4 regions of the Modestobacter roseus genome follow, and region 1 is predicted to be linked to each of the others. Evidence: riboswitches for the same ligand, from Rfam matches in the RefSeq annotation. Region 1 holds a riboswitch; each other region holds the start of a gene.

Region 1 (3,197 bases):
GAGGTTGGGGGGTGCGAGGCGAACCGTCTCCGGTCGACCGCCTTGCCCGCCGGCCACCGACGTCCGGCGGGCTGGGCCCCCTGCAACCGAGAGGACCCCGCACGATGCTGACCCTCACCCCCACCGCCGCCACCGCGATCAAGGGGATCCTCGGCCAGTCCGAGGTCCCCGAGGCCGGTGGTCTGCGGATCGCCAACGACCCGACCGGCGCGAACCTGGAGCTCAGCCTGGCCGCCGTGCCCGCCGAGGACGACGCGGTGCTCGACGAGGCCGGGGCGCGGGTGTTCCTGGACTCCCGCGCCGCGGAGCTGCTCGACGACAAGACGCTCGACGCGGCCGCCGGCCCCGACGGCTCGCTGCAGTTCGGGATCGGCGAGCAGACCGCCTGATCTCCGCAGCACCAGCACGACGACAGCGCCGCCGAGGAGTGATCCCCGGCGGCGCTGTCGCGTGCTGGGGAAGTACCCCCGGCAACGTCGTGGTCTGCCCACCCCCGGTGGGCAGACCACGACTGTCGGCAGCACCCCATGTGACCCCCGCCGTGCGCCCGGGCCCCCGCTCCTGACGCAGCTCCAGGGCTTGGCGCGTCGTGAGGCCGTCAACACGAAGCGTGGGCACGCGCCGCCGTCCGACACGATCGTTTCCCCGCGAGACACGCCGGGGACGGCTTGGCGTTTGTTGCGGTCGCGACGGCGAGTCGCTGTCCGAGGGCTCCCGGATCGGGTCGAGATGGACCGCTGCGGACTCCGGGATGCCGACCTAGCGTCATCGCGGCCGACCGGGTCCGACCGTCACCGCCTGTGGTGACACCCGGACGGCACCGCCGAACCGGACGTCGGCTGCGCACGCTGCAGCCGCCGCCTGGACCGGGGACCCACCGCAGTTCTGGGGTGAAGCACGGCCGCACGCAGGTGCGGCCGAGCCGGGCGAGTTCCCCGCCCGAACCCGTCAGCTAACTCGGTAGGCGGTTGAGGAGAACAAGGAGAACCCGTCGTTCCATGACGACCCTGCGCACCACCTCTGCACGTCGTTCCACCCGCACCGCCAAGGGCGCGCTGATCGCGCTGCTCACCGGCGCCGGCGTGGTGCTCACCCCCCTCGCCGCACAGGCCAACGCCGGGGCGCCGCCCCGCCGGCCGCGGCTCCGATCGCCGCGCCGGTCGCGGCCACCGCAGCGCCGAACTCCGCCGCCCAGGTGGTCATCGACACCGCGCTCGCACAGCTGGGCAAGCCCTACGTGTGGGCCGGGGCCGGCCCGAACGTCTACGACTGCTCGGGCCTGACCCAGTTCGCGTACCGGGCGGCCGGGATCACCCTGCCGCACTCGTCGCGGATGCAGTCCACGATGGGCGTGCCCGTCGACCGGGCCCACCTGCAGCCGGGTGACCTGGTCTTCTACTACTCCCCCGTCGGGCACGTGGGGATCTACCTGGGCGACGGGCTGATGGTGCACGCGCCGACCAGCGGCGACGTCGTCCGCGTCGCCAGCATCGACATGTGGGGCTACAACACCGCGCGTCGGCTGGTCTGAGTCGCACACCTCCCGGGGACGCCGCAGTGGCGCCCCCGGGAGGTGTCAGGCCGCCTGGGCCAGGCAGCTGACGGCCGGCCAGCCCGGCGGCAGCGCCCGGGTGGCCTCCCCACCGCGGACGGCGAGGAAGGGGCGGGTCAGCCGCTCCTTCTCGATCCGGTCCCAGGCGGTGAGCAGCTCGGCGACCCAGCGGGCCAGGGTCAGCGCGTCGCTGGCCAGCGGATCGCCGGCGGTCTCCGGACGCGGCCGGGTCGGGATCCGCGGCCAGCGCGGGCTCACCAGGCTCCGCTTGGACGACGGCAGCGACGCGACGTGCGCGGCGAAGGCGGCGTCGAGCGCGCTGGTCTCCGCGACGATCGCCACGGCGAGCGCAGCGGCGTCGGCACCGCGGCCGAACCGCACCGAGGCCTTCTCGGTGGGCACCATGATCCGGCCGACGAGCAGCCGGGCGATCCGGTCGTCGTCCGAGGGCAGCACCCAGGCACCGGCCATCGTCGACTCGAGCCCCTCGCCGACGTTGACGTGCCAGCCGACCACCCGGTCCTCGACCGGCTGGTCGATGACGACGATCCCGCGCATCCCGCTCTCCTGACTCCGGTGAAGCCGTGTTGCTGCGCAGCATCGAGGACGTTGCCGACAGGATTCGCCGAAACGGGGCGTCGACGCCGAGTCGTCACACCATCCGCACCGGCAGTCCCACGAGCCGCAGACGCGCTGGTCAGCCGCCCACGTCGACCGGTACGCCGGAGGGCAGCCAGCGGAACCGCCGACCGACGTCCGGCGCCCGGTCCAGCGCACGCTGCACGCCGTCCCGCCCCTCGCGGAAGTGGCTCCAGCCCTCGTGGTGCACCGGGACGACGACCCGTGGCTCCAGCAGCCGCGCCGTCCGTACCGCGCCCCGGCCCGTCATCGAGAAGCGCAGCGGGCCGGTGACGGGAAACCGGACGCCGCCCAGGTGCAGCACGGCCACGTCGACGGTCAGCCGGTCGGCGACCTCCCGCAGCCGGCGGTGGAACACGGTGTCCCCGGAGATCCACACCACGCCACCCTCGGCTCCCTGCGGGTGGACGGCGAAGCCGACGACGTCCCCGGACACCCGCCGGCTCAACGGCGGGCCGTGCCGCGCCGGCGTCGCGGTGACCACCAGCGGCACCCGACCGGGGGCGGTCAGCACCGTCGAGGCCCACGGCACGAGACCCCGCGCGCCGTCCCCCAGCCGCGCGGCCCCGGCCACCGTCGTCACCACCACCGGGGCCGACGGCAGCAGCGCCCGGCCGGCGTCGTCCAGGTTGTCGGCGTGGTGGTCGTGGCTGAGCAGGACGGCGTCCACCGGCGGCAGGTCACCCCGGTCAAGCGCCGGGCCGGTGACCTTGCGCGAGCTGGTGCCCCAGCCGAAGTCGTACCGCCGTCCGGGCGGGTCGAAGGTCGGGTCGGTGAGCAGCGTCCACCCGGCGAGCTCGACCAGCAGTGTCGGCCCGCCGACGTGCGTGAGCCTCACTGGGCGCCGAGCACCCGGGGGCCGGTCGCGTGCTCGAGCGCCCAGTCGAGGGCCTCGTCGGCGACGGCCTGCCAGCCGGGAGCGGCGGGCAGCAGGTGCGGGAAGCCCTCGTGCTCGCGGAGCTCGGTGACCGTGTCGCCCCGGTAGTGCTTGGCGTTCGAGCGCTGC
Region 2 (3,197 bases), 1.1 Mb from region 1:
GTCGGCCGCGAACAGCTCCGCCGGGGTGTGCAGGCCGAAGAGGGTCAGCGTGTGCAGCCCGGTGCCGCCGGTGATCGACGGGTCGGTCAGCGAGTGGCAGTACACCTCGAACGGGACGACGTCCGGCAGCTGCCCGGCCGCGGCCTTCGCGTACGCGGCGTCGATCGCCGACGCCGACTCGTCGACGTGCACCGTGCCGCTGAACACCCGGTGCGGGTCGTCGCCGGAGCGCAGCCCGGGCAGCCGCCGCAGCACCATGTTGACCTTGAGCTGGGAACCCGACGGTCGCGGGCCGGCCGGCGCGCCGAGCAGGTCGTCCAGCACCGCCGGCGCGGCGCCGCCCACGAGGTGCCCGGCGTCGGCCGCGTGTGCGACCCCGTCCGCGTCGGTCCAGTGCACCGTGACGCCGTCCGCGCGGGTCTCCAGCGCGGTCACCGTGGCCCCGGTCAGCAGCGTGGCGCCGGCGGCCCGGGCAGCGGTGGCGATCGCGCCGCTGACCGCGCCCATGCCGCCGACCGGCACCCGCCAGCGGCCGGTGCCGTTGCCGACCAGGTGGTAGAGGAAGCAGCGCCCGGCCAGCCCGTCGGCGGCGTGCACGTCGGCGAAGGTGCCGATCAGCCCGTCGGTGAGCGCGATGCCGCGCACGTCGTCGTCGGTCAGGTGGTCGCCGACGACGTCGGCCAGCGGCCGCTCGCGCAGGTCGTGCCAGATGCCCGGGTCGCGCAGCCGCCCGGCGAGCTCCGCCTCGCCGGGCAGCGGCTCGGTGAGGGTGGGTGCGAGGTCCTCGGCGAGGGTGCTCAGCCGGCCGTAGAAGCGCTGCCAGCCGGCCAGCTCGGCGTCGGAGCCGGTGAGCGCGCGGAAGGACGCCGCCGTCGCGGGCCCCTCGTCCCGCTCGACCAGCAGGCTCCGGTGCCGCCCGTCGCGGCGCAGCGGGGTCCAGGACGCCACGGCCCGGTCGCGCAGGTCCAGCGGCAGGCCCAGGTCGGTGACGATCCGGTCGGGCAGCAGGCTGACCAGGTAGGAGTACGCCGACAGCCGGACGTCGACGCCGGGGAACACCTGCTGGCTGACCGCGGCGCCGCCGAGCACGTCCCGCCGCTCCAGCACCAGCACCGACCACCCCGCCCGGGCCAGGTAGGCGGCGGCGACCAGGCCGTTGTGCCCGCCGCCGACCACGACCGCGTCGTACCGCGCCGCCGTGCTCACGCCAGGTCCCGGGCGGGGCGCGGCGCGAACGGGGCGTCGACGTCGTGCCCGAACGGCACCGCGACGGCGAGGTGGGGGGCGGCCCAGGGGGCGGTGGCAAGGGTCGGCACCGGGTCATCCTGGCGGGCCGGGGACCGCGGGGCGCTAGCAGGTCCGGCGCACGCTCCCGGGCAACGCCGCGCCGGGAGCCCGTCGGGCCGCCCAGCGGAGCCGGCGCGTGGGCGGCCCGTGCGATCGCGGAGCGTGATCAGACGGTCGCCGGGGCCGGGGGGACAGCACCGGCCGGGGGTCGGGGGGGGGCTCCGACCGGGCGCCCGCGGGTGCCCAGGTCGGGTCGCGTGTCGCCGGTCCGGACCCGGAGCCCGGGGAGAGTGGTCGGGTCCGGGAGCCGCGAATCCCGGCGCGCCAGTCACCCTCGGTGAGCGTGTTGGAGCACACCACCGGAGTTTCTCAACAAAATCGCAATGAGCCTTTGTCACGAGCCCATAACGCCCTTACGGTGGGCGGCGGTCCGGACGGGCACCTCAGCCACCCCTCGGTGGCGACCGACCAGACCGCCGCCGAACTCCACGGCCCGCGCACGACGGCGGGCCAGGGGACCGGGGACCCACCGCAGCACTGGGGTGAAGCACTGCGCGGCCCAGCCGGGCCGCAGGTGCCGGGTGTCTTCCCATCCGAACCCGTCAGCTAACTCGGTAGGCGGCACGTTGGAAGAAAGGACCACCCGCCGAACATGGCGAGTTCGCTCAACCCTGCCCGTCGCGGGTCCGTCTCCCGCCGGGCCGTCGTCACCCTCATCGCCGCCGGCGCCCTCGTCGCCGCCCCGCTGCTCGCCCCCGCGCCCGCCGCGGCCGAGCCCACCACCTCCGCCGAGGCCGCCACCCTGGTCGCCGAGCGCGCGCACGACCTCGAGGTCGTCACCGAGCAGTTCAACGACGCCCGCGTCGAGCTGGACACCAAGCAGGCCGAGGTCGACGCCGCCACCGCCCAGGTCGCGGCCGCCGAGGCCGCCCTCGCCGGGGCCCGCGACCGGGTCCGCGAGGTCGCCCGCAGCGCCTACACCGGCGACCAGCTGAGCACCCTGCAGGCGATGCTCACCAGCGAGTCCGCCGACGAGCTGATGGACCGGGTCGGCACGCTGGACTCGATCGCCGACCACAACAACGGCATCCTCGGCGAGGCCGTCACGGCCGACGAGCAGGCCACCGAGGCCAAGGCGGCGGCCGAGGCCGCCGCCACCGAGGCGCAGGCCCAGCTCGACCAGGTCGAGGCGCAGCGCACGGACCTGAACAAGCAGATCGCCGAGTACCAGGCGCTGTACGAGCGCCTCTCCGCCGCGGAGCAGGCCGCCTCGCGGGCCGAGGCCGAGCGCCGGCACGCCGCCGAGGCCGCCGCGGCACAGCAGGCGTCCGGCTCCGGCTCCGGTTCCCGTGGGGGCGGCAGCGCCGCCCGCGGCGCGGCTCCGGCCGCGCAGGCCCCGTCCGCGCCGGTCGTCGCCTCCAGCGGCGCCGCCGGGACGGCGGTCAGCACCGCCATGGCCCAGCAGGGCAAGCCCTACGTGTGGGCCGCCGCCGGTCCGGGGTCGTTCGACTGCTCCGGTCTGGTGCAGTACGCCTACGCCGCCGCCGGTGTCTCGCTGCCGCACTCCAGCCGGGCCCAGGCCAGCATGGGGCGCGCGGTGTCCCGGGGTGAGCTGCAGCCGGGCGACCTGATCGCCTTCTACTCCCCGGTCAGCCACATCGGCATCTACATCGGCAACGGCCAGATGGTGCACGCGCCGACCTCCGGCGACGTCGTCAAGGTCGCCAGCATCGACGTGATGGGCAGCATCACCGCGATGCGCCGCATCGCCGGCTGAGGAAGGACCCCGTCCCGCTCACCCCTCGCACGTTCGGGGTGAGCCCCCGGACAGGGCCGCTCCAGCGCTTCACCACCGGTGCCCCGGTCGCCGCACGGCGACCGGGGCACCGGTGTCTCCGGGGGACGTCGAT
Region 3 (3,197 bases), 730 kb from region 1:
GTGTGGTGCGGCATCGGCGTGGCCATGATGGGCCTGCCGTACCTGGCCTTCATGCCGACCATCTCCAGCGACCTGTTCGGCCTCGGCTCGGTCGGTTACGGGGTCCTGGCGGCGACGTCCGCGGTGGGCGGGGTGGCGGCGGGGCTGCTGCTGGGGCGGCGCAGCTCGTGGGTCCGGCAGACCCGGGTGCTGGTGGCCTCCGGCGCGGTCTTCGGCATCGCCATCTGCGCGCTGGCGATCGCACCCAACGCCGCCGTCGCCGTGGTCGTGCTCCTCGCCGTGGGCGCGTCGATGCTCGCCTTCCAGACCACCAACCAGTCGCAGCTCATCGCCCTCTCGGACCTGGAGTACCACGGGCGGGTGCAGGGGCTGATCATGCTCAGCTTCGGCGCGTTCGGCATCGCCGCCCTCCCGCTGGGCCTGCTCGCCGACGCCATCGGGCTGCGCTGGACGCTGCTCGGCATGGGGGTCGGCGTGCTCGCGTTCGTCGCGCTGTACGCGGTGGTCAGCCGGCGTCGGATGGCCGGCGCGCAGCGGCTGCGCGACCTGGGCTGACCGAGGAGCCCCGCGTGGCGGGGACGGTCAGCGCCAGTCGACGCCGGGCAGGGTGGCGCTCCAGGACTCGGCGATCCGGCCGTCGGCGACCCGGTGCACCACCAGCCAGGTGACCACCGAGGTCTGGCCGGTGTCCAGGTTCAGGCCGGTGGTGGTGGCCCGCGTCCAGACCCGGTCCTCCGCCGTCACCTGGTCGTCGACGGTGGTCGCGGGGTCGTGCAGCAGCTGCCAGGAGTCGCGGACCTCCCGGGTGAACTGGGCCCGGGTGAGCGACCGGGTCCCGGCGGAGGAGTGCCGCACGTAGGGCTCGGCGATGAGCTCGTCGATCACCGTGAGATCGCGGCGGTTCCACAGCCCGTCCCAGTAGCGATGGACGATCGAGGTCAGTGCCTGCTGGTCCACGATGCGGCAGCCTAGGGCCGCGAGCGCGTCGGCCGCTGCGCGTGGGCCACCGGCGGTGGGCATGGCGTCGGGCCCGGGGGCCGGTGGCTGCCGGCGCCGGGGCGCGCTGGCGCGGTCGACTGCAGACGGTCACGACACCCCGACCGCGAGTGAGTTCAGGGTACAACCAACTCAGCAGCTGGACGGCCGTCCGGCGGGGGCCGACCGGTCCGGGAGGACACCGGCCGAGATCGGCGGAACGCGCTGGCCAGGCGCCGGACACCTGACCGTCCAGCGGTGTCCGAGGCGGGGTGCCGGCGCACCGCCGACACCCCCGATCCGGGCGGTCCGGAGCCCGGTGGACGGCCCCGGCGGAATTGCCCCCGCCCGTGGCCGTCTGCCTACCGTGCGCCCGTCCACCGACTGCGGTGGGCCCGGCTGGCGGACCGCCGAACCTGCCCACCGCCACCGGACCAGCGACACGACGGGCAGGCGCGGGGGACCCACACGCAGGACCGGGCCCTCGGGCCCTGGGGTGAAGCCGCATGCGCGGCCGGGCAGCTCTCGCCCGAACCCGACAGCTAACTCCGCAGGCGGTGAGAGGCACATCCCCATGACACAGCGACACCGGGGACGGCACCGCCGTCCCACCCGGCGCCCCACCGTGGCGTCTCTGGCCCGTCCCGCCCTGGCGGTCGTGGCCGCAGCTTCGGTCCCGCTCGCGGTGGCCGCCCCGGCGCACGCCGCGGAGCACACGGTCGCTCCCGGCGACACCCTCAGCCGCCTGGCGGCGGCGCACGGCACCACGTGGCAGACCATCTACGCGGAGAACGGCGGCGTCCTCAGCGACCCGAACCGGCTGCGCGTGGGTCAGGTGCTCACCATCGGTGGTGCCACCGCGGCGCCCGCGACCACGGCTCCCGCCACCACGGCCTCCGGGGAGTACGTCGTCCGCGCGGGCGACACGCTCGGCAGGATCGCGGCTGCCCACGGCACCACGTGGCAGCAGCTGCACGCCCTCAACCGGGGGGTCGTCGGGGCCGACCCGAACACCCTGCGCGTCGGTCAGCGGCTCACCCTCGGCGGCGTGCCCGCCCCCGCTGCTGCCGCTCCCCGGGTCGCCGAGCGGGCGGCCAGCCGGAGCGCGGAGCGGGCCGCGCCCGCTGCCGCCGCCGGTGCCTACGACGTGTGGGCTCCGCACGTCCGTCCCGCCGTCCAGGAGGTCGCCGAGCGGTTCGGGGTCGGATCGGTCGTCACCCGGCCCGGCCACAGCCCGACCGAGGACCTCGCGGCCGACTTCATGGTGCACACCGACCGGGCCAAGGGCGACGCCGTCGCCCAGTACGTCATCGACAACGCCGCCCGGTTCCGCGTCGAGTACGTGATCTGGCAGCAGCGGATCTACCAGGTCCGCACCGGCACGTGGCAGGCGATGGCCGACCGTGGGTCGCCCACCGCCAACCACATGGACCACCCGCACGTGTCGTTCCTGCCCGGCTGACGCCGGCCGGAGCGGGCCCCTGAGGTCTGTTCGTCGAACGGCGTCCCCGCCCGGTCGTCCCCGGGCGGGGACGCCGCCGGCGGTGGTCCTGCGTCGCCTGCCGCGCGGCGCCGTGCGGTCGCTGGCAGGGTGGACGGCGTGACCCCTCCCTCTCCCGTCGTGGTGGTGACCGGTGCGAACGGACTGGTGGGCAGCGCGGTGTGCCGGGCGCTGGTCGAACGGGCGGCGCGGGTGCGGGCCGTCGTCCGGCGCCCGGGCAGCGCCCCGGACGGCGACGGGGTCACCGAGCACGTCGGCGACTTCGCCGACGAGGCCTTCGCCCGGACGGTGGTGCAGGGTGCCGACGCCGTCGTCACCACGGTCCACCCGATGGGTTCCCCCCGGGAGGTGCAGCACCGGGTCGGCGTCGAGGGCACGCCGGTGATCGCCCGGGCCGCCCGCGACGCCGGCGTCGCCCGGCTGGTGCACGTGTCCACCGCCGGGGTCTACGACCGGTCGGCCGGTGTCGGGGACCTGGCCGAGGACGGACCCCTGCTGCCCGAGGGCAGCGGCGACTACCCGGACACCAAGAACGCCACCGATGCCGCACTGGCCGAGGTCGGCGGGCTCACCACCGTGCTGGTCCGCCCGCCGGCGATCGTTGGGGCGGGGGAGACGTCGGTCTGGAACACGCTGCGGCCCCGGGCTGTCCACGACGGCGAGCGGCGGGCGAACCCGGCGAAGACCTGGGCCTGGGTGCACGTCGACGACCTCGCCGCCT
Region 4 (3,197 bases), 440 kb from region 1:
CGGCCGTGGGTGTCGACCGGCTGGGGCACCACCGAGCGCGAGGAGGCCGGCGAGAGCCTCTCCGGCCGGCTGGCCCGCGAGCTCCGGGACGGCGGGGCCGACGACGAGGGGGCCGACGACGAGGGGGACGGGCTGGGCGACGACGCCGGCACCGACGGGGAGCTGCGCGACGACGAGGTCGGCGACGACCGCGCAGGCCGGCTGGCCGACGACGACGACGGCGTGGTCGACACGGAGGACGAGCTGTACGCGGAGGACGAGGGCGTCGACGGGGGAGGGGCGTCGGCGGAGGAGGCCGCGGTGCACGTCGTCCGGGACGCGCGCTGAGCCGGGCGGGGCACGGACCGTCGGGACCTCCGGCACTGTGCGCGCGGCGGCGCCGTGCGCCAGGGTGGGGGTCCGGCCGCCTGGGGCGGCGCGGGACGGGCACGGACAGGAGGACACGGTGACGGAGCAGGGCGGCACGCGGGACGCGCTGGCAGCGGAGGTCGACGAGGCCATGGCCGGGACCTCCGAGGGAGCGTCGACCGCGGCGGTCGACGGTGGTGTCGGTGGCGGGGTCGTCGTGGGCCACGACGGCTCCGGGTGTGCCCAGGAGGCGCTCCAGTGGGCGGCGGGGCTGGCCGAGCGGGCCGGGTGGCCGCTGCACGTCGTCCGCGCCTGGCGGATCGCCACCGCGCCGCAGCCGGCCAGCTGGTCGCCGGGCTACGTGCCGCCGATGGAGGACTACGAGAAGGCGGTCCAGACCGACCTGGAGGCCGACGTCGTGGCCGCGCTCGGCCGGGACCGCGCCGCGGGGGTCGGCTGCCACGTCGCGCACACCGCGCCGGTGAAGGCGCTCATCGCCGCCGCCCGGGACGCGGACCTGCTGGTGGTGGGCGCCCGCGGCCGCGGCGGTTTCGCCGGGCTGCTGCTGGGCTCGACCAGCGACCAGGTCACCCGGCACGCGCCGTGCCCGGTCACCGTGGTGCGGAGCGACCGCAAGGACTGAGCGCAGCGCCCGGACCGGGCGCACCCCGGTGGTCCGCGGGCGGACGGGCGGGTGTCCACTGTCGGGGTGTCCGCCCCCGACCGCGTCCCGCCGTCCTTCCTGCAGGCCCACACCCGGGTGGCGCGGCCGACCCTGATCCCCGAGGTGCAGCTGCACGTCGCCGACGACGTCGTCGCCCTCTGGGAGGCGATGGAGACCGAGGCCGGCGGCGCCGGCCAGGACCCGCCGTTCTGGGCGGCGGCCTGGCCCGGTGGCCAGGCGCTGGCCCGGCACGTCCTGGACTCCCCGGAGCTCGTCGCCGGCCGGCGCGTGCTGGACCTCGGCGCGGGGAGCGGGCTGGTCGCCGTGGCGGCGCTGAAGGCCGGCGCCGCGCACGTCATCGCGAGTGACGTCGACCCGTACTCCCACACCGCGATCGCGCTGAACGCCGAGCTCAACGGCGTCAGGGGGATCGAGGTGGTGGGTGACGTGCTGGGCGAGGACGGGCCGGACGTCGACGTCGTGCTGGCCGGGGACGTCTGCTACGACCGCGACATGACCGCCCGGGTGCTGCCCTACCTGGGCGCCCACTGGCTGCGCGGCGCCACGGTGCTGCTCGGTGACCCCGGCCGTGCCTACCTGCCCCGCGAGGGGCTGCTCCCGGCCGCCGTGCACGACGTCCCGGACGCCGACGGCGGTGAGGTCCGCCGGACGACGGTCTGGCGGCTGCCCTGAGGTCCGGGCGCCCGGTGCTCGCGTGACGAGCGGGGCGTGCGGGGCGAGTCACACCGCGCTGACCAGGGGAGTCGTGGCAGATCCCGACGAACTGGCCGCCTGGCGTTGTCACGAGGTCGTCACGGGCCTTACCTTGGGCCGGTCCGGCCGGACGTCACGTCCCCATCCGGGGAGCCCGCGCCGGGTGCCGCCGAGTCGCTGCCCGCAGCGATCCGGGGACCCACCGCAGCACTGGGGTGAATCCCGCCCGGGCACGTGCCCGGCCGGGTAGGGCGTCTTCCCGCCCGAATCCGTCAGCTAACCCGGTAGGCGGCCACGGAAGAGCCCAGGAGCCCCCTCCTCCATGTCCCCCCGCACCACCCCGCACGACGACGCCCTGGACGACGCGGCCGTGCCCGCCGACGACGGCCTGCCCACCGCGGTCCTGCCCGTCGGCGCCGCGAAGAGCTCCCGCCGCCTGGCACCCCCGACGGGGCTGCGCCGGCCGGCGATGTACCTGGCCGCCGCTGCGGTCGGCGCGGTCCTGGTGAACGTCGCGGTGAGCGGGCAGACCGACGCCGAGGCCACCGCCGCGCCGGAGCCGGTGAGCATCGCCACCCAGCTGGGCCTCACCGCCGAGCACGCCAGCACGGTCGTCGCCGAGGGTGAGGTGGGTGACCGGCTCGGCGAGCTGGCGGCCGACCGCAGCCAGCGGCAGGAGGCCGAGGTCGCCGCCCAGCAGGTGCAGGCCGCCGCCGTGGCCGCCGAGGAGGCCCGGCTGGCCGAGGAGGCCCGGCTGGCCGAGGAGGCCCGGCTCGCCGAGGAGGCCCGGCTGGCCGAGGAGGCGCGGCTGGCCGAGGAGGCGCGTCAGGCCGAGGAGGCCCGCAAGGCCGAGCGGGCCGCCGCCGCCCAGCGGTCGCAGTCCGCCCCCCGGTCCTCCGGCGGCGGCTCGTCCGCCCCGGCCCCGGCCGCCGCCGCGCCCGCAGGCTCCTACCAGGAGTACGCGCTGTCGAAGCTCGGCGGTGACTCCGGCCAGTTCTCCTGCCTGGAGAAGCTGTGGGGCAAGGAGAGCGGCTGGAACCCCAACGCGCAGAACCCGCGCAGCACCGCCTACGGCATCCCGCAGTTCCTGGACTCCACCTGGAAGGGCACCGGGATCGCGAAGACCTCCGACGGCTACCGGCAGATCGACGCCGGCCTGATCTACATCAACAACCGCTACGGCTCGCCGTGCGGCGCGTGGTCGCAGTCGCAGTCCGCCGGCTGGTACTGATCGACCCGCTCCTGATCGACTGCTCCCGCTCGACCTGCTCCTGAACCAACCAGCACCGCCCAGGAGGGGCCGCCCGCACCGGGCGGTCCCTCCTGGTGTGCCGAGTCCGGCACCGCCCTGCCAGAATGTCGTCCCCATCGGACAGGATCACCGGGTGGACCACCCCGACCAGGAGGACTGAACCGTGGGCAAGCACCGGGCACCCGAGCCCGCGGCCTCGGACTTCGACGCCGCGACCGC

What was found. Region 1 has a riboswitch for cyclic di-AMP ahead of JD78_RS10505 (C40 family peptidase). Riboswitches for the same ligand answer to the same signal wherever they lie in the genome.
Region 2: linked by a shared signal. The riboswitch ahead of JD78_RS15935 (C40 family peptidase) and the one ahead of JD78_RS10505 (C40 family peptidase) in region 1 are both predicted to bind cyclic di-AMP.
Region 3: linked by a shared signal. The riboswitch ahead of JD78_RS21700 (LysM peptidoglycan-binding domain-containing protein) and the one ahead of JD78_RS10505 (C40 family peptidase) in region 1 are both predicted to bind cyclic di-AMP.
Region 4: linked by a shared signal. The riboswitch ahead of JD78_RS08495 (aggregation-promoting factor C-terminal-like domain-containing protein) and the one ahead of JD78_RS10505 (C40 family peptidase) in region 1 are both predicted to bind cyclic di-AMP.

The regions. Positions count from the first base shown of each region.
Region 1 is NZ_VLKF01000001.1:2,213,845-2,217,041, forward strand. It holds gene JD78_RS10500 (HesB/IscA family protein) at 105-389, shown strand; cyclic di-AMP (ydaO/yuaA leader) riboswitch at 846-981, shown strand; gene JD78_RS10505 (C40 family peptidase) at 1,196-1,531, shown strand; gene JD78_RS10510 (hypothetical protein) at 1,577-2,110, opposite strand; gene JD78_RS10515 (MBL fold metallo-hydrolase) at 2,250-3,029, opposite strand; gene JD78_RS10520 (alpha/beta hydrolase) at 3,026-3,197, opposite strand, start outside.
Region 2 is NZ_VLKF01000001.1:3,327,056-3,330,252, reverse strand. It holds gene JD78_RS15940 (phytoene desaturase family protein) at 1-1,206, opposite strand, end outside; cyclic di-AMP (ydaO/yuaA leader) riboswitch at 1,755-1,924, shown strand; gene JD78_RS15935 (C40 family peptidase) at 1,940-3,064, shown strand.
Region 3 is NZ_VLKF01000001.1:1,480,957-1,484,153, reverse strand. It holds gene JD78_RS07080 (MFS transporter) at 1-555, shown strand, start outside; gene JD78_RS07075 (ester cyclase) at 583-957, opposite strand; cyclic di-AMP (ydaO/yuaA leader) riboswitch at 1,431-1,527, shown strand; gene JD78_RS21700 (LysM peptidoglycan-binding domain-containing protein) at 1,634-2,437, shown strand; gene JD78_RS07065 (NAD-dependent epimerase/dehydratase family protein) at 2,576-3,197, shown strand, end outside.
Region 4 is NZ_VLKF01000001.1:1,778,239-1,781,435, reverse strand. It holds gene JD78_RS08510 (DUF5709 domain-containing protein) at 1-327, shown strand, start outside; gene JD78_RS08505 (universal stress protein) at 446-991, shown strand; gene JD78_RS08500 (class I SAM-dependent methyltransferase) at 1,058-1,705, shown strand; cyclic di-AMP (ydaO/yuaA leader) riboswitch at 1,894-2,028, shown strand; gene JD78_RS08495 (aggregation-promoting factor C-terminal-like domain-containing protein) at 2,049-2,957, shown strand; gene JD78_RS08490 (YceI family protein) at 3,142-3,197, shown strand, end outside.